3 regions of the Streptomyces sp. NPDC017943 genome follow, and region 2 is predicted to be linked to each of the others. Evidence: riboswitches for the same ligand, from Rfam matches in the RefSeq annotation. Region 2 holds a riboswitch; each other region holds the start of a gene.
The links. A riboswitch is a leader RNA that binds a small molecule or an ion and turns the genes downstream of it on or off. The one in region 2 is predicted to bind thiamine pyrophosphate.
Positions count from the first base shown of each region.

Region 1: linked by a shared signal. The riboswitch ahead of thiO (glycine oxidase ThiO) and the one ahead of thiC (phosphomethylpyrimidine synthase ThiC) in region 2 are both predicted to bind thiamine pyrophosphate.
Region 3: linked by a shared signal. The riboswitch ahead of ACH4C6_RS00440 (thiamine ABC transporter substrate binding subunit) and the one ahead of thiC (phosphomethylpyrimidine synthase ThiC) in region 2 are both predicted to bind thiamine pyrophosphate.

Region 1 covers NZ_JBIRHH010000009.1:1,400-10,755, reverse strand. Annotated here, with positions in the region: gene pknB (Stk1 family PASTA domain-containing Ser/Thr kinase) at 1-950, opposite strand, end outside; gene ACH4C6_RS26835 (thiazole synthase) at 1,053-1,850, opposite strand; gene thiS (sulfur carrier protein ThiS) at 1,853-2,053, opposite strand; gene thiO (glycine oxidase ThiO) at 2,050-3,222, opposite strand; TPP riboswitch at 3,220-3,331, opposite strand; gene ACH4C6_RS26820 (hypothetical protein) at 3,384-3,734, shown strand; gene ACH4C6_RS26815 (NAD(P)/FAD-dependent oxidoreductase) at 3,767-5,008, shown strand; gene ACH4C6_RS26810 (Rv2175c family DNA-binding protein) at 5,142-5,507, shown strand; gene thiE (thiamine phosphate synthase) at 5,982-6,641, shown strand; gene metF (methylenetetrahydrofolate reductase [NAD(P)H]) at 6,784-7,707, shown strand; gene ACH4C6_RS26795 (hypothetical protein) at 7,764-8,684, shown strand; gene ACH4C6_RS26790 (phytoene desaturase family protein) at 8,735-9,356, opposite strand, start outside.
Region 2 covers NZ_JBIRHH010000004.1:572,251-581,606, reverse strand. Annotated here, with positions in the region: gene hisC (histidinol-phosphate transaminase) at 1-785, opposite strand, end outside; gene ACH4C6_RS16225 (LacI family DNA-binding transcriptional regulator) at 1,217-2,329, shown strand; gene ACH4C6_RS16220 (metallophosphoesterase family protein) at 2,664-3,758, shown strand; gene ACH4C6_RS16215 (hypothetical protein) at 3,942-4,811, shown strand; gene ACH4C6_RS16210 (hypothetical protein) at 4,894-6,000, opposite strand; gene thiC (phosphomethylpyrimidine synthase ThiC) at 6,079-7,863, opposite strand; TPP riboswitch at 7,856-8,045, opposite strand; gene ACH4C6_RS16200 (YibE/F family protein) at 8,280-9,356, shown strand, end outside.
Region 3 covers NZ_JBIRHH010000001.1:114,852-124,207, forward strand. Annotated here, with positions in the region: gene ACH4C6_RS00435 (ABC transporter permease) at 1-502, opposite strand, end outside; gene ACH4C6_RS00440 (thiamine ABC transporter substrate binding subunit) at 478-1,563, opposite strand; TPP riboswitch at 1,640-1,744, opposite strand; gene rlmN (23S rRNA (adenine(2503)-C(2))-methyltransferase RlmN) at 1,769-2,875, opposite strand; gene ACH4C6_RS00450 (SRPBCC family protein) at 3,079-3,531, opposite strand; gene ACH4C6_RS00455 (phosphatidate cytidylyltransferase) at 3,650-4,801, opposite strand; gene frr (ribosome recycling factor) at 4,801-5,358, opposite strand; gene pyrH (UMP kinase) at 5,521-6,279, opposite strand; gene tsf (translation elongation factor Ts) at 6,463-7,299, opposite strand; gene rpsB (30S ribosomal protein S2) at 7,472-8,362, opposite strand; gene ACH4C6_RS00480 (murein hydrolase activator EnvC family protein) at 8,636-9,262, shown strand.

The DNA.
Region 1 (9,356 bases), on a different contig from region 2:
CCCGGGCGCGGTGTCGTCAGCGCACGCGGGATCACGCTCGTGCGGTCGTCGGCGTTGTCGTGCTCCGACGCCAGCGCCTGCGGCGGCACCGCGTCCAGCTGGTCGCCGGTGAGCCGGGCGCGTCCGTCGCGGACCTGCGCGAGCAGGGCCACCGCGTCGTACGGGCGGACCTCCGCGGAGCGGGCCGTCGCCGAGGCGACCAGCTCGTCCAGCTCGTACGCCAGGCCCGGCACGGCGGCCGAGGGCGGCGGGACGTCCTCGTGCAGGTGCTTGTAGAGGATCACGGCGGGGGAGTCCCCGTCGTGCGGCTTGTCACCGGTGAGCATCTCGTAGAGCATCACGCCGCACGCGTAGACGTCGACGCGGGGGTCGGCGGTGCCGTTCTCTATCTGCTCGGGAGCGAGGTACGACACCGTGCCGAGGACCGTGCCGGTGGTGTTGGTCACCGTGTCGACGGCCCTGACCAGGCCGAAGTCGGCGACCTTCACCCGGCCGTCGTCCCCGATCAGCACGTTCTCCGGCTTCATGTCGCGGTGCACGAACCCGGCCCGGTGGGCGGCCCCGAGGGCGGCCAGCACCGGCTCCAGGATGTCCAGGGCGGCACGCGGCTGCAGCGCCCCGCGCTCGCGCAGCACGTCCCGCAGGGTGCAGCCGGCCACGTACTCCATCGCGAGGTAGACGTACGCGCCGTCGGTGCCCTGGTCGAAGACCTGCACCACGTTCGGGTGGGCCAGCCGGGCCACCGACTTCGCCTCGCGGATGAACCGCTCGACGAACGAGCCGTCGACCGCGAGCGAGGGGTGCATCACCTTGAGCGCGAGGACCCGGTCGAGGCGGGTGTCCACGGCCCGGTAGACCGTGGCCATCCCGCCGACCGCGATCCGCGCGTCGATGCGGTACCGGCCGTCGAGCACCTGCCCGACCAAGGGGTCCTGAAGGGTCGTGTCCACGCAGGCGAGTGTACGAGCCGTGACCGACAGCCCCCGCCCCCCGGCCGTCCTCGGGGCGGGACTGCAGCGGACCTGTGACGTGCCCCGCAAGGACGGACGTGCCTACCGGAACGCCGGACGCTCCGGGTCCAGCGCCGCCACGCCCTCGGTCGGCGAGGACGCCCGGGCGAAGTGCCGCCGCGGGATCCGGCCCGCCCGATGGGCCAGCCGGCCCGCCTCCACGGCGTGCCGCATCGCGTCGGCCATCAGCACCGGCTCCTGCGCCCGCGTCACCGCCGAGGCCAGCATCACGCCCGCGCACCCCAGCTCCATCGCCAGGGCCGCGTCCGAGGCCGTCCCGGCGCCCGCGTCGAGGATCACCGGCACGCGCGCGTGCTCCACGATCAGCTCGAAGTTGTGCGGGTTGCGGATGCCCAGCCCCGACCCGATCGGCGAGCCGAGCGGCATGATCGCCGCGCAGCCCACGTCCTCCAGCTTCCGCGCGAGCACCGGGTCGTCGTTGGTGTACGGCAGCACCGTGAAGCCGTCGTCGACCAGTGTCTCGGCCGCGTCCAGCAGCTCGATCGGGTCCGGCAGCAGGGTGCGCTCGTCGGCGATGACCTCCAGCTTGATCAGGTCCGTGCCCAGGGCCTCGCGGGCGAGGCGGGCGGTGAGGACGGCCTCGCCCGCGGTGAAGCAGCCCGCCGTGTTGGGCAGCACCCGGATGCCGAGCCGGTCGAGGACGGACAGCACCGAGCCGTGCACGGAGGCGTCCACCCGGCGCATCGCCACGGTCGTCAGCTCCGTGCCGGAGGCGACCAGGGAGCGCTCCAGCACGTCCAGGCTGGGCGCCCCGCCGGTCCCCATGATCAGGCGGGAGGTGAAGGACGTGCCTGCGAGGACGAACGGATCGTCGGCCATGGTCAGCCTCCTTGGACGGCGGTGAGGACTTCCACGCGGTCCCCCTCGGACAGGGGCGTGGCGGGCCACTGCGCGCGCGGGACGACGGTTTCGTTGAGGGCGGCGGCCACTCCCGAGGACGAGGTCGTGAGGGACGCCACGACCGTGTCGAGGGCCGTGCCGGGCCGGACGCGGCGGGGCTCGCCGTTGACGGAGATGTTCACGCGGGCTGCTCCTGGAGTGCGGTGACGGCGCGGAAGCGCTCCGGGGTGAAGGGGCGGGCCTCGGCGGGCAGTTCGCCCGTGGCCAGGGCGTGCGCCAGCACGTCGCCGGTCACCGGTGTGAGCAGCACGCCGTTGCGGTGGTGCCCGGTGGCCAGCAGCAGCCCGTCCAGGGCCGTCGGGCCGAACAGCGGGGCGTTGTCCGGGGATCCGGGGCGCAGCCCGGCGCGGGTCTCGGTGAGCGGCAGTTCGGTGATGCCCGGCACCAGCTCGTGGGCGTCGCGCAGCAGCTCGTAGACGCCGCCCGCGGTGACGGTGGTGTCCCAGCCCAGCTCCTCGCTGGTCGCCCCGATCACCAGCTCGCCGCTCTCGCGTGGCACCAGGTAGACGTGGCTGCCGCGCACGACCGCGCGCACGGTGCGGCTCAGGAACGGCCCGTGCCGCGCCGGCATGGTCAGCCGCACCACCTGGCCCTTCACGGGCCGCACCGGGGGCAGCACCTCGTCCGGGACGCCCGCGAGCCGGCCGCTGAGACTGCCCGCGGCCAGCACCACCTGCCCCGCGCCCAGCACGGTCCCGTCGTCGGTGACCACACCCGCGGCCCGGTCCCGCGCCACGGTGAGCCGCTCGGCCCACGCCCGGTGCAGGACCACCCCGGCCCGCTCACAGGCGGTGACCAGGGCCGCGGCGAGGCGCCGGGGGTCGATCTGGTGGTCGCCGTCGACCCGCAGCCCGCCGCGCACCCCCGGCGCGAGCATCGGCTCCAGCCGGCGGCACTCCCGCCCCGACAGCCACTGCGAGTCCAGCCCCGACTGCTGCTGGAGGGCGTGCAGCTCCCGCAGGTGCGCGCGGTCGTCGGCGTCGAGGGCCACGGCCAGGGTGCCGCTGCGGCGGTAGCCGAGGTCGTGCCCGGTCAGCTCGGTCAGCTCGGCCGCGAACTCCGGGTAGCGGCGGGCCGAGGCGAGGTTCAGCCCCAGCAGGGTCTGCTCGCCGTAGTGCAGTTCCGTGACGGCGGCCAGCATCCCGGCGGCGACCTGGGCGGCCCCGCCGCCGGGCTCGGGATCCACCACGGCCGTGGCGAACCCGCGCTGCGCGGCCCGCCAGGCCGTGACCAGGCCGATGATCCCGCCCCCGACGACGAGGACGTCTGATGTGGTGGACGTGCGCGACATGGGCGTCCAGCCCCTCCCTTCGCCGGCATGACCCGGATCAGGTTCGTACGGTCGGAGGCCGCCAGCCTCCCTCTCAGCCCGGTGCGCCCGGGCTCCCGCGAGTGCTCTACGTTGGCCACCCTAGCCCGACCCCGCACACCGCAGTAAGGGAGCCTTCCCCCATGGCCCGATCCCTCGACGGTCTCGTCCTCGCCCCGGTCGCCGACCAGGCACCCGGTCAGGTGGGGACCCGCACCCGGTTCCGCTACCACGAGCGGGACGGCGAGATCTGGGCCGACTACGCGGGCGGGGACGTCGTACGCGGGCATCTCGTGGGTATCCGGGAAGGTGACAGGCTCGACTTCCGCTACGTCCAGCTCAGGCGGGACGGCACCACCGCCTCGGGGCACTGCGTCTCGACGGTCGTGGAGCTGCCCGACGGCCGGGTGCGGCTGGAGGAGACCTGGGAGTGGGAGTCCGGGCCGGGCAGCGGCACCAGCGTTGTGGAGCAGCTCACGGCGCAGGAGCACTGACTGACGGAACGTCAGGTGTCTATGGTGATCAGGTGAGCGAGCAGACGCAGGAACCAGGCCCGTCCGCGCCGCGGCGCGTGGTCGTGGCGGGCGCGGGCATGGCCGGGGTGCAGACCGCGGTCGCCCTGCGCGAACAGGGCTTCACCGGCACCGTGAGCCTCATCGGTGCCGAGCCCCACCAGCCCTACGACCGCCCGCCGTTGTCCAAGGCCGTCCTGCTCGGCAAGGCCGAGGGCTCCGCCTTCGACGTGGACTTCGAGGCCCTGGGCATCGAACTGCGCCTCGGCTGCGAGGTGCTGGGCCTGCGCCCCGGCGATCACGAGCTGGACACCGAGGCCGGGCCCGTGCCGTACGACGTCCTGGTGGTCGCGACCGGCGCCGAGCCGGTCCGGCTGCCCGGCGCGCAGGGCGTGCCCGGCGTGCACCTGCTGCGCACCCTGGACGACGCCGAGCGGCTGCGGCCGGTGCTGGCCGCCCGGCACGAGATCGTGGTCGTGGGCGCGGGCTGGATCGGCGCGGAGTTCGCCACGGCCGCGCGCGAGGCGGGCTGCTCGGTGACCGTCGTGGAGGCCGCCGGCCGTCCCCTCGCCGACGCCCTGCCCGCCGAGGTCGCCGCGCCGATGGCCCGCTGGTACGCCGACGCGGGCGCCGTCCTGCGCACCCACGCGCGCGTGGCGCGGGTCGAGCCCGGCGCGGTGGTCCTGGACGACGGCTCACGGCTGCCCGCGGAGGCGGTCGTCGTCGGGATCGGCGCCCGCCCCGCCACGGCCTGGCTGGCCGGGTCCGGCGTCGAGCTCGGCGCGCACGGCGAGATCGTCGCCGACGCGCACCTGCGCACCCGCGTGCCCGACGTGTACGCCGTCGGCGACTGCGCCTCCTTCCCCTCGGGCCGCTACGGCGAGCGCCTGCTGGTGCACCACTGGGACAACGCCCTGCAGGGGCCGCGCACGGTCGCCGCGAACATCGTCGGCGGGGCCTCGGGCGAGCCGCCCGCGGTGTACGACCCGGTGCCCTACTTCTGGTCCGAGCAGTTCGGCCGGTTCGTGCAGTACGCCGGGCACCACGCGGCCGCCGACGCGCTGCTGTGGCGGGGCGACCCCTCCGGCCCGGCCTGGACGGCGTGCTGGCTGCGGGACGAGCGGCTGGTCGCGCTGCTGGCGGTGGGCCGCCCCCGGGACCTGGCCCAGGGCCGCCGCCTGATCGAGTCGGGCACGCCGATGAACCGGGTGCTGCTGGCGGACCCGGCCCGGCCGATGAAGGCGGCCACGGCCTGAGGGCCGGGCCCGGGCGGAGCGGGCCGGGGCGCCTGCGTGGGCGGGGTCGGAGCGCCCGGGTGGACGGGGCCGGGGCGCCCGGGTGGACCGGGCCGGTTTCCGACTGTCGGTGGCGGATGGCAGGCTTGTCACCGTGACCGAGATTGACGCAAAGATCGATGCTCTCGTCCCCGCCTGGCTCACCCTCCCCGACATCGCCGAGCAGTTCGGCGTCGAGGTGACGCGTGTGCGGCAGCTGGTCAAGGAGGGCCAGCTCATCGCCGTACGCCGCGGTGAGAACCGCGCGCTGCACGTCCCCGCCGCCTTCATCGACGGGGACAAGGTCGTCAAGGGCCTCACCGGGACCCTGACGCTCCTGCGGGACGACGGCTTCACGGACGAAGAGATGCTGGAGTGGCTCTTCACCCCCGACCCCAGCCTGCCCGGCACCCCGGCGCAGGCGCTCAGCGAGAACCGCGGCACGGAGGTGAAGCGCCGCGCGCAGGCGCTCGCGGTCTGACCCCGATCCGACGGGCCGGCCGTCCGGCCCCGCGCGAGCGGGGCCGGATCCGGACAGCCGCCCGGTGCGGGGCCGTGATCCTCGGGGTCACGGCCCGGGACCGCGCCGTGCCCGCGCACGGGCCCCTCTGAGGATCCGGACCCTGTCCCCGCACGGGCCGGGGCGGGCGGACCCGGGCCGGCTGCGCGTAAGGTGCCCGGGTCGGTCCCGCACGGGACGCGCACGCCCGGCCGGGACCCCGGCGGGCGGGGCCGCCCCCTGGGACGGGACCGCACCGGCCTGCACAGGCCTCCCGCCCTCGCGCACCGGGCAGGCGCGCGTGTCCGCCCGCACCACCGGCCGGGCGCCGCGCCCGCGCCCACCCACGGCGTACGGGCGGGGGCGGTCCGCGCCGACCACCGGACCCCGGCGCCCGCATGCTCCGCGCGGGCAGGCGGGTGGGGTCCGCGCCACCGACAACCGAGGGGGACTCGTATGACCGGCACCGCCGCCACCACCGCCCGGGCCCGGCTCGCCGACGCCCGGCTCTACCTCTGCACCGACGCCCGCAAGCGCCAGGGCGACCTTCCCGCGTTCCTGGACGCCGTCCTCGCCGGGGGCGTCGACATCGTGCAGCTGCGCGACAAGGGCATGGAGGCGGGCGAGGAGCTGGCGCACCTGGAGGTGTTCGCCGAGGCCTGCGCCCGGCACGGCAAGCTGCTCGCGGTCAACGACCGGGCGGACGTCGCCCACGCCGCCGGCGCCGACGTCCTGCACCTCGGCCAGGGCGACCTCCCGGTCCCCGCGGCCCGGGCCGTCCTCGGCGACGACGTGCTGATCGGCCGCTCCACCCACGCCGAGTCCGAGGCCGCCGCGGCCGCCCGGCAGGAGGGCGTGGACTACTTCTGCACCGGCCCCTGCTGGCCGACCCCCACCAAGCCCGGCCGGCACGCCCCCGGCCTGGACCTGGTCCGGTACACGGCCGGCCTCGGCACCGACCGCCCCTGGTTCGCCATCGGCGGCATCGACCTCGGCAACCTCGACCAGGTCCTGGACGCGGGCGCCCGGCGGGTCGTCGTCGTACGGGCGATCACCGAGGCCGGTGACCCGGGTGCCGCGGCGGCCGAGTTCGCCGAGCGCCTGCGCGAGCGGTGAACCGGCCTTCCGTCCGAAGCGTCCTTCGCCTGAGCCGTCCTTCTGTCCAAGGAGTGGACAGAAGGATGGACAACAAGTGGACAAAAGGTGCAAAATCCCGTGCCCGGTTGGGGGACCGCCCGCCCCTGGCTAACCTGCCGGTATGGCCCTCGGCACCGCATCCATCAGGTCGGACCACGCCCGCACCGTGCGCGACATGCTCGCGACCGGCAAGACGACGTACTCGTTCGAGTTCTACGCGCCCAAGACCCCGAAGGGCGAGCGGAACCTGTGGAACGCGCTGCGCCGGGTCGAGGCCGTGGCACCCGACTTCGTCTCCGTGACCTACGGCGCGGGCGGCTCGACCCGCGCCGGGACGGTCAAGGCGACCGAGGCGATCGCCTCCGACACCACCCTCACGCCGATCGCCCACCTCACCGCGGTCGACCACTCGGTGGCCGACCTGCGCAACATCATCGGCCAGTACGCGGACGCCGGGATCCGCAACATGCTCGCCCTGCGCGGCGACCCGCCCGGTGACCCCATGGGCGACTGGGTGCCGCACCCGCGAGGACTGGCCTACGCCTCCGAACTCGTCGAACTGATCAAAGCCTCCGGTGACTTCTGCGTGGGCGTGGCCGCCTTCCCGGCGATGCACCCGCGCTCCGCGGACTGGGAGACCGACGTCCGCCACTTCGTCGACAAGTGCCGCGCGGGCGCCGACTACGCCATCACGCAGATGTTCTTCCAGCCGGAGGACTACCTCCGGCTGCGCGACCGGGTCGCGGCCGCCGGCTGCGAGACCCCGATCATCCCCGAGGTCATGCCGATCGCCAGTGTGCGGACGCTGGAGCGCATCGGCTCCCTGACCAACGCCGCGTTCCCGGACGCCCTGAAAGAGCGGATCCTCACAGCACAAGACGATCCGGCCGCTGTACGCTCCATTGGGATCGAATTCGCCACGGAGTTCTGTGCGCGGCTGCTCGCCGAAGGCGTGCCCGGGCTGCACTTCATCACGCTCAACAACTCCACGGCGACCCTGGAAATCTACGAGAACCTGGGCCTGCACCACCCATCGCAGGCCTAGACCGTTCGCACCGATATACGACACACTGCGTAACGGCCACTGGGAGAGGGGCGTACATGGGCTGGGCGGTCCTCTACATCGCGTTCGGCATCGTCGCGCTGTGGCTGCTGGGCGAGGTGCTCCTGCAGTACAAGGCGCGGCTGCGCTGGCGGCTGCTGGCCTTCGTCGGGTTCCTCGGCGTCGTGGTCGGTGTCCTGATCCCGTCGGTCGTGGTGATCGGACTCGGCGCGGCCGCGTTCGCGGTCGGGCAGACCTACGTCACCCTGTCGTTCCGCAGCGGCTTCGCGGCCGGCTGGGCGGTCAACGCGCCGGTGCTCGGCGGCAGCAAGCGCCGCCGCGGTGAGCGCGGACGCCAGGAGCCGACCCTGGAGGTCTCCGGCCTGGAGGCCGAGGGCGGCTACGGCGACGAAGACGCCGGGCGCAGCCGGGACACCGACGCCTACGGCCAGGACGACGACCACGACGACGTGTTCACCCCGGTGCGCCAGGGCCGCGCGGCCGACGACGCGCACACCGCCGTCTACGAGCCGCAGCCCATGCCCGACGACACCGGCACCTACGGCGTCTACGGCGACACCGGCTACCCGGGCCCGCCCCAGGACCAGTACGCGGCCCAGGGCGCCGACCAGTCCTACTCCTACGACTACTCGGGCTACGGCCAGCAGCAGGGCTACGACAGCACCGGCCAGCAGCAGTACGCCGCCTACTCCGACCCGTACATCGGCTCGTCGAACTACGCCGGTGCCTCCTACGACACCGGCTACGGCGACCAGCAGTACTACGGCCAGCAGGGCTACGGGCAGGACGCGTACTCGGGCAGCTACACCGGGGAGACGCCGCCCGGCGGGGTGTGGGTGCCGCAGCAGCGCAGCACCGACGAGTACGGCCAGGAACTCCCGCCGGAGCAGCCCTATCCCTACCAGGGAGGCGGGCAGCAGCCGCAGGGGAACGGCTTCGACGAGCAGTACCGTTTCTGAGAGTCCCAGAGTCCGAGAGCAGTACCGCTTCCGTAGCCCCCGGCGGCAGGTCACTGCGAGCCGCGGAACCCCGGTCCCTCCACGATCAGACCGGCCACCAGCGCACCCGACATGCCCGCGTGCGGCAGCCCGCCGCCGGGGTGCGCCCAGCCGCCGACGGCGAACAGGCCCGGCAGGCCGGTGGTGTTGGACGGGTGCAGCAGCCGCCCGCCGGCCGCCGCCAGCGCCGGGACCGGCACCGCACCGCCCTCGGCGCCCGTCGCGTCCACGATGTCGGCCGGGGTGCGCAGTTCCTGCCAGAGCAGCCGCTCGCGCAGCCCGGGCACGGCCCGTCCGGCCGCGGCCAGCATCCGTGCGGCCAGGTCGTCCCAGGAGCGGTCGGGCCGCGCGGGGACGGTCGCGGTGACGGTGACCGCCTCGTGGCCCTCCGGGGCCGCCCGCTCGTCGCCCGGCCGCAGAACCGTCACCGTCGGCTGCCCGGCCGGCTCGGCCCGGCCGAACAGGGCGTCCAACTCGGCCTCGCGGTCCGGGGCGTGCACCACCGTGCGGTGAGCCGTGCCCTCGGGGCGGCCGCCGCGCAGGGCGAGCAGGAGCGTCAGCCGCGCGGCCGCCGCCGGCTGCGGGCGCACCCCGCTCGCGCCGCGCACCGCCCGGCCCGCCGCCAGCCGGTCC
Region 2 (9,356 bases):
GCCGCCTCCTGCGCGAGCTGACTGACCCCGAACGGTACCGCGGTCTTGCGCAGCGCGGCCGCCACCGGCTCGTGGGCGACGGCGAACCCTACCCGCAGGCCGGCCAGGCCGTACGCCTTGGAGAAGGTGCGCAGGACGCAGACGTTGGGCCGGTTCCGGTACAGCTCGATGCCGTCCGGCACCTCGGGGTCGCGGATGAACTCGCGGTAGGCCTCGTCGAGCACCACCAGCACGTCACCGGGGACCCGGTCGAGGAAGCGCTCCAGCTCCGCCCGCCGTACGACCGTGCCGGTCGGGTTGTTGGGATTGCAGACGAAGATCAGCCGGGTCCGGTCGGTGATGGCGTCCGCCATCGCGTCGAGGTCGTGCACATCCCCCGAGGTCAGCGGCACCTGCACCGAGGTCGCGCCGCTGATCTGCGTGATGATCGGGTACGCCTCGAAGGAGCGCCAGGCGTAGATCACCTCGTCGCCCGGACCGGAGGTGGCCTGGATCAGCTGCTGGGCGACGCCGACCGACCCGGTGCCGGTGGCCAGGTGGGAGAGGGGCACGCCGAACCGCTCGGACAGCTCGTTCATCAGCGCCGTGCAGGCCATGTCCGGGTAGCGGTTGAAGGTGCAGGCCGCCGCCGTCACGGTCTCCATGACGCCCGGCAGCGGCGGGTAGGGGTTCTCGTTGGAGGACAGCTTGTAGGCCACCGGTCCCCCGGCCGCAGCGGGCTTGCCCGGCTTGTAGGTGGGGATCCCCTCCAGCTCGGCGCGCAGCTTGGGGCTCGTCTCGCTCACCGCAGTCCTCCTCGTGAAGACCGGCGGCCCATGACCGCCGCCGACATCCAATACTCCTCACCTTATGAGGATTCGGCGCCGCTGCGTATAGCCACGGCGAAGCGACCCCGCGAGGGACCCGGCAGCCCACCGGCATCCAGGGCATCGACGTATGAAGGCGTACGAATCCGGGGGCGCGCCGCACATATATCTACGCGCCGGTGGTGCACGCCCTGGCGCGCATCACCCGTGCAGGTGAGTTGAGACCTCTTCGCAACATCCGCCACGGGGCAGGTACGCACGCGCCACCACGTCACGTACTGCCATGGGAGCGCTCAACCCCCTTTGCTTCGCAGGCAATTGCCGCCACATGATCATGCAGAAACGTGTCTGTCAACGCGTGCATATGCGTCCGCCCTACCCCACCGCATGAGCCCTACTATCGGCTCGCCATGACAGCAGCAGGGAAGCACCAGGTGAGCCGCGCGGAAACCTCACGGCGAGGCAGCCGGCCGGGTCGGGCGGGTATCAGAGACGTGGCCGCCGCCGCCGGAGTCTCCATCACGACCGTCTCCGACGCCCTCAACGGCAAGGGCCGGCTCCCGGACGCCACCCGGCGGCATGTCCGAGAGGTCGCCGACCGGCTGGGCTACCGGCCCTCGGCCGCCGCCCGGACCCTCCGCACCGGCAAGTCGGGCCTCATCGGCCTGACCGTGACGACGTACGGGGATGAACCTTTCACCTTCACCGAGTTCGCGTACTTCGCAGAGATGGCACGGGCCGCCACCTCCGCCGCGCTGGCTCGCGGCTACGCCCTCGTCATCCTGCCCGCGACCTCCCGGCACGACGTGTGGTCGAACGTCGCGCTGGACGGCACGGTCGTCATCGACCCCTCCGACCAGGACCCGGTGGTCGGCGAACTCGTCCGGCAGGGTCTGCCCGTCGTCTCCGACGGCCGCCCGGCCGGCGCGCTGCCCGTCACGGCCTGGGTCGACAACGACCACGAGGCCGCCGTGCTCGGCATCCTCGACCACCTGGCCGACGCCGGCGCCCGCCGCATCGGCCTGCTGACCGGCACGAGCACGGACACCTACACCCACCTGTCCACCACCGCGTACCTGCGCTGGTGCGAGCGCGTCGGCCAGGACCCGGTCTATGAGGCCTACCCGGCGCACGACCCGTGCGCCGGCGCCGTTGCGGCCGACCGGCTGCTCGCCCGGCCCGACCGCCCCGACGCCGTCTACGGACTGTTCGACCCGAACGGCACCGACCTGCTCGCCGCCGCCCGGCGCTACGGCCTGCGCGTCCCCGAGGACCTGCTGCTCGTCTGCTGCAGCGAGTCCACCGTCTACGCGAACACCGAACCGCCGATCACCACGCTCTCCCTGAAGCCGCGGCGCATCGGCACGGCGGTCGTCCAGCTCCTCATCGACGCCATCGAGGGCGTCGAGTCGGAGCAGCCGGTCGAGCAGGTGATACCGACGGAGCTGATCGTGCGCACGTCGTCCCAGCGCCGGCCGCCGCGCACGACGGTCAGCCCGCCGCGGTCGCCCGAGGAGACGTGAGGCCCCGCTCCCGGGTGGCCGCTCCCGGCCGGTCGCTTCCGGGTGGCCGCTCCCCGGTGGCCGCTCCCGGGTGACGGAAGGTCGCACTCCCCGGGGAAACGGGGCCGGTCCCCCGGAGAGACGGGATCGTTCTCGCGAAGAGAACAAGCGCGAGGACGGTCCCACGGTGGTAGAAGTACGGCGTAATCGGGGCGAAAGCCGCGGCGAACCGGAGTCTTGGTCCGATTCACCACCCCTGGGTCATCACATGGCGCGATCCGCATTCCTATGATGGGCCCACGACACCGGCGGGCCGCTACGACCAGGCAGTCCGATGCGGTGCAGATGCGGCGCGATGGTGGAGGGGTCGATGACTCAGGGGGCCGGTCAGGGACCCGCGGTGGAGCGGACGGCGACGTTGCGCGACTTCCGGGTGCCCGCGTACGTCCACGAGACCGGTCCGTACGTCCACAGCGTCCACCCCGGCGAGGTCACCCCGCCGCCCGCCGAGACGTATCCGGAGGGTTACACGCCGACCCAGCGCGACCTTCCGGTCGTGAACCGGGGTGACACTGTCCAGGTGACCGTCGAACCCGAAGCCGCCGCAGCCCCGCAGTCCGCCGCCACCGGGCAGGGCCCGCTGTACGTCGTGGGCGACGTCCACGGCTACCTCGACCAGCTGGTGGCCGCCCTGCAGGAGAAGGGCCTGCTCGACACCGCCGGCAACTGGTGCGCGGGCACCGCCCGGCTGTGGTTCCTGGGCGACTTCACCGACCGCGGCCCGGACGGCATCGGTGTGATCGACCTGGTCATGCGGCTGTCCGCCGAGGCCGCCGCCGCCGGCGGCTACTGCAAGGCGCTCATGGGCAACCACGAGCTGCTGCTGCTGGGCGCGAAGCGCTTCGGCGACACACCCGTCAACTCCGGGGCCGGCACCGCCACCTTCCAGGCGGCCTGGCTGCTCAACGGCGGCCAGAAGACCGACATGGACCGCCTCCAGGACCACCACCTGCAGTGGATGGCCCGCCTGGACGCCGTCGAGGAGGTGGACGGGCACCTGCTCGTGCACTCCGACACCACCGCCTACCTCGACTACGGCCGCTCCATCGAGGAGGTCAACGACACCGTCCGCGAGACGCTCACGCGCAACGACGCCGACGAGGTCTGGGACCTGTTCCGCAAGTTCACCAAGCGGTTCTCCTTCCGCGACGAGGGCGGCGCCGACGCCGTGCGCTCGCTGCTCGAGACCTACGGCGGCACCCGCATCGTCCACGGCCACAGCCCGATCCCGTACCTGCTGGGCGAGGCGGGCTCCGAGGAGGACGAGGAGGCCACCGACCCCGTCGTCGAGGGTCCGCACGTCTACGCCGACGGGCTGGCCATCGCGATGGACGGCGGCGTGACGATGGCCGGGAAACTGCTGGTCCAGCAACTGCCCCTGGCCACCTGACCGTTCACCGGGCGACAGCGACCGTCCCGGAGGCCCCTCCCACGGGGGGCCAATTTCGGTAAACCCCCTGTCACCGCACACCGTCACCGCTCTACCATCGGCTTATCCGTAGCAGGCTCCCCTCCGTTTCTGCCCGACGGCTCGTCAGCATGCCGAGCCCCAAGCCCTACGGAGCATCGGGGGATGCACATGAACAGCGTTCCGCAGCACCTGCTGAGCGAGGACCGCCAGGAGTACGAGCGGGTCCTCGATGAGGCGCTGCGCTCCGCCCCACACCGTCCGGAACTGTCCGCCGTCGGACAGCGGCTCAACTCCGAGCAGTTGCGCACCATGGCGCTGAACGCCACCGCGCTCATCACGGCCGCCGCGTCGGCCGAGTACCAGCACTACGTCAAGCTCCGCGACGAACTCCGTCAGCCCGCCCCGTCCGCCTCGGCGCCCGTGCGCGACACGGGCTCGTCCGAGGAGGGCTCGGGCGCGGCCGGGCTGGCCACGACCGTGGGCGAGGTCGCCGCCGAGACCGCCGGCGCGGGCGCCGTCGCCGTCGTCGCCGTGCTCGCCCCCGTCCTGGGCGGCACCGCCGCCGCTATCTTCCTGCTCGTCGGCTACATCCTGCGGATGATCGACCCCGACCAGGGATTCGCCCGGACCATGCTCACCACCGGCTGGGTGTTCGGCGCGGTGACCGCGGTCGCCATCCTGGTCGCCGCGGTCGGGCTGCTGCTCACCGCACTGCGCAACAAGCCGACGGCCGACACGGGCCCGTACGGCGAGCTGCGCAGAGAGGTCGACCGGGCCCGGGAGGCATGGCGCGAGGCACTGCTGGAGCGGGGCATCCTGCCGTTCCTGCGGGAGGCGCTCGCCAACCCCGGCGCGGCCGCCGCGCTCCACCACCCCGCGCCCTCGGCACCGGTCAGCCGCATGCCCCACCTGGGGTACGACCGCCCGGGCTTCTCCAGCCCGGACGACGGAGGCCGCGGCTCCCGGCCGAGCTTCAGCAGCCCGGACTACACGAGCCCGGACTTCGGGGGCCCGGAGCACCAGCCGGACTAGCCCCGGGCACCCGCTCCCCGACAGGCGCCCGACGACCCGCGCTCCCCGGACGACCGGGGCGACGGGAAGCGGGGTCCCGGTTTCACGCCAGGCGCCGGACGATCTGCGCTGCCACCCTCTCGACCGACGTGCGCCCGTAGGTGTGCACCAGAGCGAGATGGAAGAGGGCGGGGGCGAGTGGAGCCCACCGATGGATGCGATCGGCACGGAGCATGTACTTGATGACCGGCGCAGGGCGGAAAGGCACGTAGTCGATGGTCTGGTGTTCCCATCGGTCCGCGACCCCGCGGCTCATGCGCGATTGCAGCCCCTCACAGGTCAAGTCCGTCAGCCTGGCCTGGAAATGGGCGCTCCAATGACGCTTGTCGAGGTCCAGCACGAAGGCCAGCAACTCGAGTGCGTACTCGTTCGGCTCGATCGCAAGCTCCTCCCGCATACCCCGCCGGGCGACGCCGTGCAGGTCGGGGGCGCTTCGGCCCGACGAGTCGATGTGCCGGGACAGCCCTTCGTTGACGGAGGAGTTCCACACGCCGGGAGCCATGCGAACCCGGTCGCTTCGACGGCTGACCACCAGCATGTCGTCAGCGGTCACCACCGCGATGTTGACGGCGAAACTGCAGTGCAGAAACGCGGGGGCCCGCAGCGGATCGTCCGGGTCGAGATAGCGGGTGCGCGGGGTCGTGCCGTCGGCCAGCCGGCGATCGAGCTGCTGGGCCGCGAGGAACGTGTAGTAGTCCGTCGGGCGCAACCGCAGGTGGATCTCGGGCTGCTCGTCGAGAGCGGTCCGGGACACGTCGAAGGACTCGACCGCATAGCGTGAACCGTTCCACAGGGGGGTCCGGCCTTCTGCCCGCAGGCGCACGCTCTCCGCCTCGATCTCCTCCCGCCAGCCCGCCATGTCCGCGGGCAGCCGGATCTCCTCGTCGAGTACCTGGACGAAGACGGAGTCGTTGGCTATGGACGACTCGCCGTCCCCTTCCACGATCAGGGCGGACGTGTGAAGGGGGCCCAAGGAGAAGGTCCGCCACGCCGGGCCGGACTCCTCCCGCTGCCGGAGGCTGCGTACCGCCCTCATGGAGCGAGTACGCAGCCTGTACCAGGCGTCCTGCAGCGGTTGCTGGAAGAGCACCGCGCACAGCATCCCCAGCACGGCACCGACGACTCCGTTGGCCACGTCAACCCCACCCATGCCAGGCATGGTAGGGACTGCGATCACACCGCGCGTGATCTTGTCCTGTTCAGGGACCGTGGATCTGCGTGAGCCGGCTCAGTCCGCGATCGGCAGGTACACCCTGTTCCCGCTCGCCGCGAACTCCTTGGACTTCTGCGCCATGCCCTCCTCGATCTCGCTCCGGCTGCCGCCGTGCTCCCGGCGGATGTCCTGCGAGATCTTCATGCTGCAGAACTTCGGGCCGCACATCGAGCAGAAGTGGGCCGTCTTGGCCGGTTCCGCGGGGAGGGTCTCGTCGTGGAACTCCCGGGCCGTGTCCGGATCGAGGGCCAGGTTGAACTGGTCCTCCCACCGGAACTCGAAGCGGGCGTCGGACAGGGCGTCGTCCCACTCCTGGGCGCCCGGGTGCCCCTTGGCGAGGTCGGCCGCATGGGCGGCGATCTTGTACGTGATGACGCCGGTCTTCACGTCGTCGCGGTTCGGCAGGCCCAGGTGCTCCTTGGGCGTGACGTAGCACAGCATCGCCGTGCCCCACCAGGCGATCATCGCGGCGCCGATACCGGAGGTGATGTGGTCGTACGCCGGCGCGACGTCGGTGGTCAGCGGGCCGAGCGTATAGAACGGGGCTTCATCGCAGATCTCCTGCTGAAGGTCGATGTTCTCCTTGATCTTGTGCATCGGGACATGCCCCGGACCCTCGATCATGGTCTGTACGTGGAAACGCTTCGCGATCCGGTTGAGTTCCCCGAGCGTCCTCAACTCCGCGAACTGCGCCTCGTCGTTGGCGTCCGCGATGGAACCGGGCCTGAGACCGTCACCGAGCGAGTACGTGACGTCGTACGCCGCGAGGATCTCGCAGAGTTCCTCGAAGTTCTCGTACAGGAACGACTCCCTGTGATGCGCGAGGCACCAGGCCGCCATGATCGAGCCGCCGCGGGAGACGATGCCGGTCTTCCGGTTCGCGGTGAGCGGCACGTAGGCGAGACGCACGCCCGCGTGGACGGTCATGTAGTCCACGCCCTGCTCGGCCTGTTCGATGACCGTGTCCTTGTAGATCTCCCACGTCAGCTCCTCGGCGCGGCCGTCGACCTTCTCCAGGGCCTGGTAGAGCGGCACGGTGCCGATGGGGACGGGGGAGTTGCGCAGCACCCACTCGCGCGTGGTGTGGATGTTGCGGCCGGTGGACAGGTCCATCACCGTGTCGGCACCCCAGCGGGTCGCCCAGGTCATCTTCTCGACCTCCTCCTCGATGGAGGACGTCACCGCGGAGTTGCCGATGTTGGCGTTGACCTTCACCAGGAACCTCTTGCCGATGATCATCGGCTCGATCTCCGGGTGGTTGACGTTGGCCGGAAGAACGGCGCGGCCCGCCGCGATCTCGTCCCGCACCACCTCGGGTGCCACGTTCTCCCGGACAGCCACGTACTCCATCTCCGGGGTGATCTCGCCCCGTTGTGCGTAGGCGAGCTGCGTGACCGCCTTGCCGTCCCGGCTGCGGCGCGGCTGGCGCGGGCGCCCGGGGAAGACGGCGTCGAGGTTGCGGAGGCCGCCGCGGGGCGAGGTGTGCTTGATGCCGTCGTCCTCGGGACGGACGGGGCGGCCCGCGTACTCCTCGGTGTCGCCGCGGGCGACGATCCAGTTCTCGCGCAGGGGGGCCAGACCCCTGCGCACGTCGGTCTCGACGAGTGGATCGGTGTACGGGCCGGACGTGTCGTACAGCGTCACCGACCGCCCATTGGTGAGGTGCACCTGCCGGACAGGCACGCGCAGGTCGGGGCGGCTGCCCTCGAGGTACGCCTTGTGCCAGCCGATGGACTTCCCGGCCTCCTCGGACTGTGCGTCCTGAACGGAGGCAGGCGTGCGTGCGTCCTTGTTGGTCATGAGACCTACTCCCTACGCCGGCATTACCCGGTAACAGGTTCGGCGGTCGACGCAGCGGCTTCCGTCCTCCGACGTTCCGTGGGAACCATCACCCGACTTCGGTGATGTTTCATGTGAAACATCGCTGGGACGAAGGTCAGCGCCCTCTCAGCCCGGTGCTCCGAGCTCCCGCGTGTACAAAAGGTGACTCCACGCTAGCGGCAATCTTGGCGCGGTGACCAGAGGGCCCCCCTCGTTCTTGCGATGATCGGTGGGTGACCACCACGCATCGCTCCCCCTACCCACCGCCCGAGCCGCCCCGCGGACCCGGCGCCGGCAACGGCAACGGCAACGGCAACGGCCGGGGAGACGACCACGACTTCGCCGCCGGTTCCGGCCATGGGCCGGGCACGGGGCGGGGACGCGGTCCTGCGGCGGTGCCGCCGCCGGGGCCACTCCAGGGTGACTGGCCGGGGCACGGACCGTCGGGTGGCTTCGGGCAGGGCCCGGGAGCTGAGCGGGGGTCAGGTACGGGACCGGGTTACGAGCAGGGCGCGGGTTTCCGCCCCGGCGACGGAAACGGTCCTGGAGCAGGCCACGGCGGCGGACACGGCCATGGTGCCGACCACGACGGCGTCGACGGCGGCGGGCACGGCGGACCCGGACACGGGCACGGCGGACCCGGACACGGGGGCGGCCACGGAAGCGGCCAGGGAGGCGGCCACGGCTCCGATCCTTCTCCGGGGGGCGGGCACGGGCACTCGCACAGCCACGGCCCGGCCGCTCCCGTCTCGCAGCATCTACGCAAGGTCATCGCCGCTGTCCTGATCCCGTTCGCGGCGGCCGTACTCATCGGCCTGGCAGTGCTGTGGCCGGGCGGTGCGCCGGGCCACGAGCGCACGGGCGTCGGGTTCGACCGGCAGACGCAGCAGGCCACGGTCACCAAGGTCGTGGAGGTGAGCTGCAAGGAGGCCGGAGCGCAGGGCGTCCCGCCCACCGGCGACACCTCCACCGCCGAGGGCTCGTCCGCGAAGCAGCAGGAGGAGGGCACCTGCAAGCGGGCGACGATCCGCGTCGACACCGGCCCGGACGAGGGCCGCACGTTCACGGAGATCATCCAGCCCGACCAGTCCCGCCAGTTGAGCGAGGGCCAGGGGGTCGTGGTCGCCTACGAGCCCTCCGCGCCGAAGGATCTGCAGTACTCGGTCACGGACGTCGACCGGCGGCTGCCCCTCAGCCTGCTCGCGGGTATCTTCGCGGTCGCCGTGGTGGTCGTCGGGCGGCTGCGGGGCCTCATGGCGCTCATCTCGCTGGCCATCAGCTTCATGGTGCTGAACTTCTTCATCCTGCCCGCGATCCTGCAGGGCTCGAATCCGCTGCTGGTGGCGGTGGTCGGCTCGAGCGCGATCATGCTCATCGCGCTGTACCTGTGTCACGGCCTGTCCGCGCGGACCTCCGTGGCGGTGCTGGGCACGCTCATCTCGCTGCTGCTGATCGGCGTCCTGGGTTCGGTG
Region 3 (9,356 bases), on a different contig from region 2:
GCCCGCCCACCGTCCGCACGACGACGGCGTAGTTGAAGAAGACGTGGGCGAGCAGGATCGCCCACACCGTGGTGTCCAGCCGCACGCCCCACAGCTCGTCGAGCAGCCCGCCGCGCCCGGCCAGCGCCAGGAACGCCGTCCCGACGACGACCGTCGGCAGCACGAACGGCACGGTCACCACCGCCCGCAGCACCTGCTTGCCCGGGAAGTCGAAGCGCGCGAAGACGTACGCGCCGGGGAGCGCGATCAGCAGCGTGAGCGCGGTGGAGACGAGCGCCTGCCAGGTGGTGAACCACAGCACGTGCCGCACGTCGGACTGCCCGAGCACCTCCCCGATCCGCGCCGGGTGCCAGGCCCCGCCGGTCTTCAGACCGCGCGCGACGATCGCGGCGACGGGGTAGGCGAAGAAGACCGCGAAGAACGCGACGGGCACGGCCAGCAGACCGAACCGTGCCGCCGCGCCCCGCCTGCGGGCGGCTACTTCAGTACGAGCGAGGTCCACGACTTGACCCACTGGTCACGGTGGTCGGCGATCTTCGCCGGGTCCATGGTCTGCGGGTCCTTCGCCTGCGGCCCGTACTTCTCGAACTCCGGCGGCACCTGGGCGTCCTCGCGCACCGGGTGGACGAACATGTTGAGCGGCATGTCCTCCTGGAACCGCTTGCCGACGAGGAAGTCGAGGAACGCCTTGCCGCCCTCGGCGTTCCGCGCGTTGCCGAGCAGGCCCGCGTACTCGACCTGCCGGAAGCAGGTGCCCTCGGCGACGCCGGTCGGGGCGGTGTCCGGCTTCGGGTCGGCGAAGACGACCTCGGCGGGCGGGGAGGAGGCGTAGGAGACGACGAGCGGCCGGTCGCCCTTGGCCTTCCGGCCGCCGGCCGAGCCGGAGAACTCCTCGTTGTAGGCCTGCTCCCAGCCGTCGACGACCTTCACGCCGTTGGCCTTGAGCTTCTTCCAGTAGCCCTCCCAGCCCCGGTCGCCGTACTTCGCGGCGGTGCCGAGCAGGAAGCCGAGGCCGGGCGAGGACGACGAGGCGTTCTCGGTGACCAGCAGGTCCTTGTACCGGGGGTCGGCCAGGTCGTCGAGGGTCCGCGGCGGCCGGAGGTCGTGCTCGGCGAAGTACTTCTTGTCGTAGTTGACGCAGACGTCGCCGGTGTCGACGGGGGTGACCCGGTGCTCGTCCCGGTCGACGCGGTACTCGGGAGCGATGCGGTCCGAGCCCTTCGGTTCGTACGGCTGGAACAGGCCGTTGTCGAGGGCGCGGGAGAGCAGGGTGTTGTCGACGCCGAAGAAGACGTCGCCCTGCGGGTTGTCCTTGGTGAGGATGGCCTTGTTGACGGCCTGCCCGGCGTCGCCGTCCTTCAGGACCCTGACCCGGTAGCCGGACTGCTTCTCGAAGGCCGCGAGGACGTCCTTGGAGGCGGCCCACGAGTCGTGGCTGACGAGCGTGACGGTCCTGGAGTCGCCCGACCCCTGACCCCCGTCCGAGGACCCGCACGCCACGAGCGTGCCGGCCAGGCCGAGCCCGACGACCGCGGCCGTCAGGCGCTTCGCGTTGATGCTCACTTCATTCCTCCTGGAGTGACCAGGAGAAGACGCGGCCCTGCCCGGGACTTCCGTGGTCCCGGGCAGGGCGCAACAGCTCGAGTGGTGACCGATCTCCCTACCCAGAATGACCTGGGCCAGGTTCGGAGGGTCTGCGGCCGTGCCGCACTCTCAGCGCTGTGGCGCTCCCCTGTCGGAATATGCAGATGTGGATACGGCGATCAGACTACCGTTCGGTGGCCGCGAGCTGACCACACGCCCCGTCGATCTCCTGACCCCGGGTGTCCCGGATCGTCACCGGCACACCGTGGGCGGCGATGGCCTCCACGAACGCCTTCTCGTCCTCGGGCCGGGAGGCGGTCCACTTGGAGCCCGGCGTGGGGTTCAGCGGGATCAGGTTGACGTGCACCGGCTTGCCCCGAAGGAGCCGGCCGAGCCGGTCACCACGCCAGGCCTGGTCGTTGATGTCCCGGATCAGCGCGTACTCGATGGACAGCCGCCGCCCGGACCTGGCGCTGTACTCGAACCCGGCGTCCAGCACCTCGCGCACCTTCCACCGGGTGTTGACCGGCACCAGCGTGTCGCGCAGCTCGTCGTCCGGGGCGTGCAGGGAGATCGCCAGCCGGCACTTGAAGCCCTCGTCGGCGAAGCGGTGGATGGCCGGGACGAGGCCGACGGTGGAGACGGTGATGCCGCGCTGCGACAGCCCGAGCCCGTCCGGCTCGGGGTCGGTGAGGCGGCGGATGGCGCCGACGACCCGGTTGTAGTTCGCGAGCGGCTCGCCCATGCCCATGAACACGATGTTGCTGAGCCGGGCGGGACCGCCGGGGACCTCCCCGTCCCGCAGGGCGCGCATGCCGTCGACGATCTGGTGCACGATCTCGGCGGTGGACAGGTTCCGGTCGAGACCGGCCTGCCCGGTCGCGCAGAACGGGCAGTTCATCCCGCACCCGGCCTGGGAGCTGATGCACATGGTCACCCGGTCCGGGTAGCGCATCAGCACGGACTCGACGAGCGTCCCGTCGAACAGCCGCCACAGGGTCTTGCGGGTGGTGCCCTCGTCGGTGGACAGGTGCCGCACGACGGTCATCAGCTCGGGCAGCAGCGCCTCCCGCAGCCGGTCACGGCTGCCGGCGGGGATGTCGGTCCACTGCTCCGGGTCGTGCGCGTACCGCGCGAAGTAGTGCTGCGACAGCTGCTTGGCACGGAACGGCTTCTCCCCGACCGCGGCGACGGCCTCCTTGCGCTCGGCAGGAGTGAGATCGGCGAGATGCCGCGGCGGCTTCTTGGCTCCGCGGGGGGCGACGAAAGTGAGTTCTCCGGGTGCAGGCATAACTCCCCCAGTGTCGCAGATCGATTCCCGTTGCCGGGCCCGAGCGGGCTGGGGGCACTCATCCGCAGGTGGCGACCGCCGGTGGCGGCCGGCCCGGGCGGTCCGGACGGCCCGGGCGGCCCGGTGACGGCCCAGGGCCGGGCACGGGCGTCCCCGGCCCCGCCCGGCGAGCGGTCACGGCGGTGCCGGGGCCGTGGGACGTCTCACGCCCCGGGCCGCTCCAGCCGGTCCTTGAGCAGCCGTTCGTTGCGCGGGAGTTCCTTGCGGGCCTGGGCGCGGACGACGAGCGGGACCAGGACCTTGCCCATGCCGTGGCCCTCGAAGTCGACGTCGATCGTGACGTGGGAGCGGCGCCCCTCGTCGAGCGGCTCGACCTCGCCGTGCACGCGGGCCCGGACCGGGCCGTCCACCGTGCGCATGCCCCAGCTGTGCGGAGGGTCGTACTCGGTGACCTCCATGGTCATCGGCACGATCCGGTCGCGGCCGACGTGCCGCCTGACCCGGACCCGGGTCCCCACCCCCACCGGCCCCTCGTCCAGCCACTCGGCGGACACGGCGCTCAGCTGCCACTCCGGCATGCGCGGGGCGTCCGTGACGTAGGCGTACACCTCCTCGGGACGGCGGTCCACGTCGATGCTCTCTCGGATGACGGCCATGGCGGCCTCCTTCGGGAGGTACAGGTGCATCGTCCCACCTCGGGTCCGCGAAGTCGCCCGGAACGGCGGTGGGCCCCCGCCCTGCCGGACGGAGGCCCACCGAGTCGTACCGCTCGCCTCAGCCGGAACCCACGAAGAGCACCAGCAGCAGCCACACCACCGGAGCGGTCGGCAGCAGCGAGTCGAGCCGGTCCATGATGCCGCCGTGCCCCGGCAGCAGCGTGCCCATGTCCTTGATGCCGAGGTCCCGCTTGATCATGGACTCACCGAGGTCGCCCAGCGTGGCGCTGACGGCGACCGCGAGGCCGAGGACCAGTCCCTGCCACCACGCCCCGTCGTCGATGAGGAACTGCAGGCACAGCGCGCCCGCCACCATGGCGAAGGAGACCGCGCCGAGCAGACCCTCGCGGGTCTTGCCGGGGCTGATGCGCGGCGCGAGCTTGTGCCGGCCGAACCGCCAGCCGACGGCGTAGGCGCCCGTGTCGCTGACGACGGTGAGCAGCAGGAAGGTGAGCACCCGCTGCGGACCGTCGTCCGCGGTGAGCATCATCGTCACGAACGTCGCCAGGAACGGCACGTAGAACGCCGCGAAGACACCGGCTGTGACGTCCCGGAGGTAGTTCTCCGGCGGTTCCGTCATGCGCCAGACCAGTACCGCCAGCGCCGTGAGCGCCATGGCGACCCAGGCACCCTCGGCGCCCCGGACGTACCCGGCGACGACCATCGCGGCCCCGCCGAGCGCGAGCGGCACGAGGGGTGCCCGGATGCCCTTGCGTTCGTCGAGGCGCTTGGTCAGCTCCCACAGGCCCACCACGACGGCGACCGCGACGACGCCGACGAAGACGGCCTTCACGATGAACAGCGACGCGACGATCACCGCTCCGAGACCGACCCCGACCCCTATCGCGGCACTCAGGTCGCGACCCGCGCTCTTCTTCTGCGGCTTGGGGGCCGGCTGCGAGGCGTCGGGCATGGGCTCCGGATGGGTCTCGTCGCGGACCGGGAGGCCGCTCGGCCGAGCGATCCCCCGGTCGTCGTCCTGGTTTCCGCCGGATTCGGTCACGCCGGGAACGATGGGCATGGGGCGAGTCTGAGGCGCTTCATACGCATCGTATGCGGGACCCGCCGGAGCGGCCCCCGGGGCGTGTCCGTGGCCGGGACCGTAGGCGTACCCATGACCGGGGCCCTGCACGGGCCCGTGGCCCTGGCCCCGGTCGGTGGGTCCCCAGTACCCGGCCTGTGGCGGCGCCCCCCAGGAAGAGTCGTTCATCAGACCTCGAGCAGCTCCGCTTCCTTGTGCTTCAGGAGCTCGTCCACCTGCGCGACGTACTTCGCGGTGGTGTCGTCGAGCTCCTTCTCCGCACGGCGGCCCTCGTCCTCGCCGACCTCGCCGTCCTTGATCAGCTTGTCGATGGCTTCCTTCGCCTTGCGGCGCACGGAGCGGATCGAGATCTTCGCGTCCTCGCCCTTGCCCTTGGCGACCTTGATGTACTCGCGGCGGCGCTCCTCGGTCAGCTCGGGGAACACCACACGGATGATGTTGCCGTCGTTGCTCGGGTTGACGCCGAGGTCGGAGTCGCGGATCGCCTGCTCGATGTTGCGCAGCGCGCTCTTGTCGAACGGGGTCACCACGGCCATGCGCGGCTCCGGCACCGAGAACGAGGCCAGCTGGTTGATCGGGGTCGGCGCGCCGTAGTAGTCGGCCACGATCTTGTTGAACATCGCCGGGTGCGCACGGCCGGTGCGGATCGCGGCGAAGTCCTCCTTGGCGACCACGACGGCCTTCTCCATCTTCTCCTCGGCCTCGAGGAGGGTCTCTTCGATCACCACTTGCTCCTGCGTGTGAGTAGGCCCGGCTGCGTTTCCTCAGGGGCGGCGGCCGGCTGCGTCGCGTCTTCTTCTGCACGGTTCCCGACCGGCGGGACATTGTCCATCCCCCGGCCCGGCTCCGTCCCGTCCGTCCCCCGGACGGGGTTGTTCTCGGGGACCTCAGTCCCGGCTGCCGGCGTCCCCCACCAGCGTGCCGATCTTCTCACCCTTGACGGCCCGCGCGATGTTGCCCTCCGCGAGCAGCTCGAAGACCACGATCGGGAGCCTGTTGTCGCGGCACAGCGTCACGGCCGTGGCGTCGGCGACCTTGAGGTCGCGGGTGATGACCTCGCCGTACCCGAGGTGGTCGAACTTCACCGCGTCCGGGTTGGTCTTCGGGTCGGAGTCGTAGACCCCGTCCACGCCGTTCTTGCCCATGAGCAGCGCCTCGGCGTCGATCTCCAGCGCGCGCTGGGCGGCGGTGGTGTCGGTGGAGAAGTACGGCATGCCCATACCGGCGCCGAAGATGACCACGCGGCCCTTCTCCAGGTGGCGCACGGCGCGCAGCGGGATGTAGGGCTCGGCGACCTGGCCCATGGTGATGGCGGTCTGCACACGGCAGTCCACGCCGACCTTCTCCAGGAAGTCCTGCAGGGCCAGGCAGTTCATGACCGTGCCGAGCATGCCCATGTAGTCGGAGCGCGCCCGGTCCATGCCGCGCTGCTGGAGTTCGGCGCCGCGGAAGAAGTTGCCGCCGCCGATGACGACGGCGATCTGCGCTCCGTCGCGCACGACGGCCGCGATCTCGCGGGCGATCTTGTGCACCACGTCGGGGTCGACGCCCAGGCCCCCGCCGCCGGAGAAGGCCTCTCCGGACAGCTTCAGCAGGAACCGGCCGGGTACTTTGCCGTCGTCGCTCTTCTGGGCCTTGGTCGTCATGGGGGATCCCGCCTCTTTCACGTGGTGCACATGCGAAGAAGGCCATTGCCGGTGGGGCGTGATTCGCATCCCATACGGCAATGGCCTCCTCGTCAGATCTGCTGTCGTCCGCCACTCATGTGACGGCGTACGCGGACGACTGCTCCGACCCTATCGGGGCCGGGCGCCGATCGCGGTACGGACTCAGATGCCGACCTTGATGCGCGTGAAGCGCTTCAGGGTGACACCGGCCTCGTCCAGGACCTTCTGGACGGACTTCTTGTTGTCGAGCGCGTACGGCTGGCCGAGCAGCGTGGCGTCCTTGAAGAAGCCGTTGAGACGGCCCTCGACGATCTTCGGCAGCGCGGCCTCGGGCTTGCCCTCGGCGCGGGTGGTCTCCTCGGCGACGCGGCGCTCGGACTCGACGACCTCGGCCGGCACGTCCTCCTTGGAGAGGTACTTCGGCGCGAAGGCGGCGATGTGCTGCGCGACGCCCTTGGCGATCTCCGCGTTCGGCTTGTCCAGCTCGACGAGGACACCGATCTGCGGGGGCAGGTCGGGCATCGTGCGGTGCATGTAGGCCGTGACGTAGCCGTCGGCGTACTGCGCGAAGCGGTCCAGGACGATCTTCTCGCCCAGGTTGGCGTTGGCCTCGTCGACGAACGCCTGGACGGTCTTGCCGGACTCGATCTCGGAGGCGAGCAGGGCCTCGAGGTCGGCCGGGGAGGTCTTGGCGACGTGCTCGGCGATGGTCCGGGCCACGGCCTGGAACTTCTCGCCCTTGGCGACGAAGTCCGTCTCGCACTTCAGCTCGACGAGGACACCGGAGGAGTTGTCGTCGGCGATGATCGAGACGACGGCACCGTTCTCGGCGGAGCGGCCCTCGCGCTTGGCGACGCCCTTCTGGCCCTTGATGCGGAGCGCCTCGACGGCCTTCTCGACGTTGCCCTCGGCCTCGTCCAGCGCCTTCTTGCAGTCCATCATGCCGGCGCCCGTGAGCTCACGGAGCTTCTTGACGTCGGCGGCGGTGTAGTTCGCCATGAGTCTGTGAATCTCTCTCGAAGTCTGGAAGATCGAAGATCTGCGGTGCGCTCCATGGAGCAGGAGCGCGCTGTCCTACCGCTGACCTACGGGTGAACGGCGGGAGCGGACTTCACCGCGCCGGTGGGCGCTGGGTGCGGTGCCGCTCCCGCCGTCACCTCGGACTGACGGGTCAGGCCTGCTCGGCCTCGGCCGGCTTCTCGCCCTCGGCCGGCTTCTCGGCCTCGGCGGCCGGAGCAGCCTCGGTGGCCGGGGCGGCCTCGGCGGCCGGAGCAGCCTCGTCGGCCTTCTTCTCGCCCTCGAGCAGGTCGCGCTCCCACTCGGCCAGCGGCTCGCCCGCGGCCTTCTCGCCCTTGCCCTCGGTGGCGACACCGCTGCGGGCGATGAGGCCCTCGGCGACGGCGTCGGCGATGACGCGGGTGAGCAGGGTGACGGAGCGGATCGCGTCGTCGTTGCCCGGGATCTTGTAGTCGACCTCGTCGGGGTCGCAGTTGGTGTCGAGGATCGCGACGACCGGGATGTTCAGCTTCCGGGCCTCACCAACGGCGATGTGCTCCTTCTTGGTGTCCACGATCCAGACGGCGCTGGGCACCTTCTGCATCTCGCGGATACCACCGAGGGTCTTCTCCAGCTTGGCCTTCTCGCGCGAGAGCACGAGAAGCTCCTTCTTGGTCAGACCCGACGCGGCGACGTCCTCGAAGTCGATCTGCTCGAGCTCCTTGAGGCGCTGCAGACGCTTGTAGACGGTCGAGAAGTTGGTGAGCATGCCGCCCAGCCAGCGCTGGTTGACGAAGGGCATGCCGACGCGGGTGGCCTGCTCGGCGATGGCCTCCTGCGCCTGCTTCTTCGTGCCGACGAACATGACCGTGCCGCCGTGGGCGACGGTCTCCTTGACGAACTCGTAGGCGCGGTCGATGTACGACAGCGACTGGAGCAGGTCGATGATGTAGATGCCGTTGCGCTCGGTGAAGATGAAGCGCTTCATCTTCGGGTTCCAGCGACGGGTCTGGTGACCGAAGTGGACGCCGCTCTCCAGCAGCTCCCGCATCGTGACGACGGCCATGGCCGTATCTCCTTGATTTTCTCGGTTGTGCCGCGGGTGCCGGACGGCTCCCGCGCCTGACGCCCGCTGCGCGCCGTGCCACGAGGGACCGAGGGGCGCAGATACGGACCGTCTCCGGCCGTCGTATCGGGGCGTGCGAAGTCGACCCGGTGACCCGGATCGCCACCAGAAGTGTACGGGACCCGGGAGGCCCCGGGTGACGCCGATGTCCACAAGCGGACGGCGGTCCACAGGCCCGGGCGGCGACGGGGGTGTTCCGCGACGATTCTCCGCATGCGAGCGAAGCGATGTGTGCGCGTGATCACGCGGCTGGTCCTGCTGGTGGCCCTGACGGCGACGGCCCTGCTGGCCCCTCCGCCGCCCCTGTTCGCGGCGGCCACCCCCGCCGCGGACCCCGCCGAATACGCCGAGCCCGCCGAGCCCGCCGTGCCGGCCGTGCCGGCCGTGCCGGCCGTCGGCCGCGTGTGGCCCGTCGGTTCCCGCCCGCCGGTCCTGCGCGGCTGGGAACCGCCGGCGACGGTGTACGCGGCGGGCCATCGGGGCGTGGACCTGACGGCACCGACGGGCGCACCGGTACGGGCGGTGGCCGCCGGGCGGGTGTCCTTCGCGGGCGGGGTGGCGGGCAGAGGCGTGATCTCGGTGGAACTCACCGGGACGGGCGATCCCCCGCTGCGCACGACCTACGAACCGGTGACGGCGGCGGTGGAGAAGGGCGAGCAGGTGGCGGCGGGCCAGGTGATCGGCACGGTGGCGAGGACGGGGTCGCACTGCACGGCCACCTGCGTGCACTGGGGCCTGCGCCGGGGCGAGACGTACCTGGACCCGCTGTCCCTGCTCCCGCCGTGGCTCCTGCACAGAGGACCCTCCCGGCTGCTGCCGGTACCGGCGGCGCCCGGCTGACCACTCGGTGCCGGTACAGACGGTGCCCGGCTGGCCGCTCGATGCCGGTAGCGGCGGCCCGGCTGGCCGCTCGGGCCGGTAGCGGCGGCGCCCG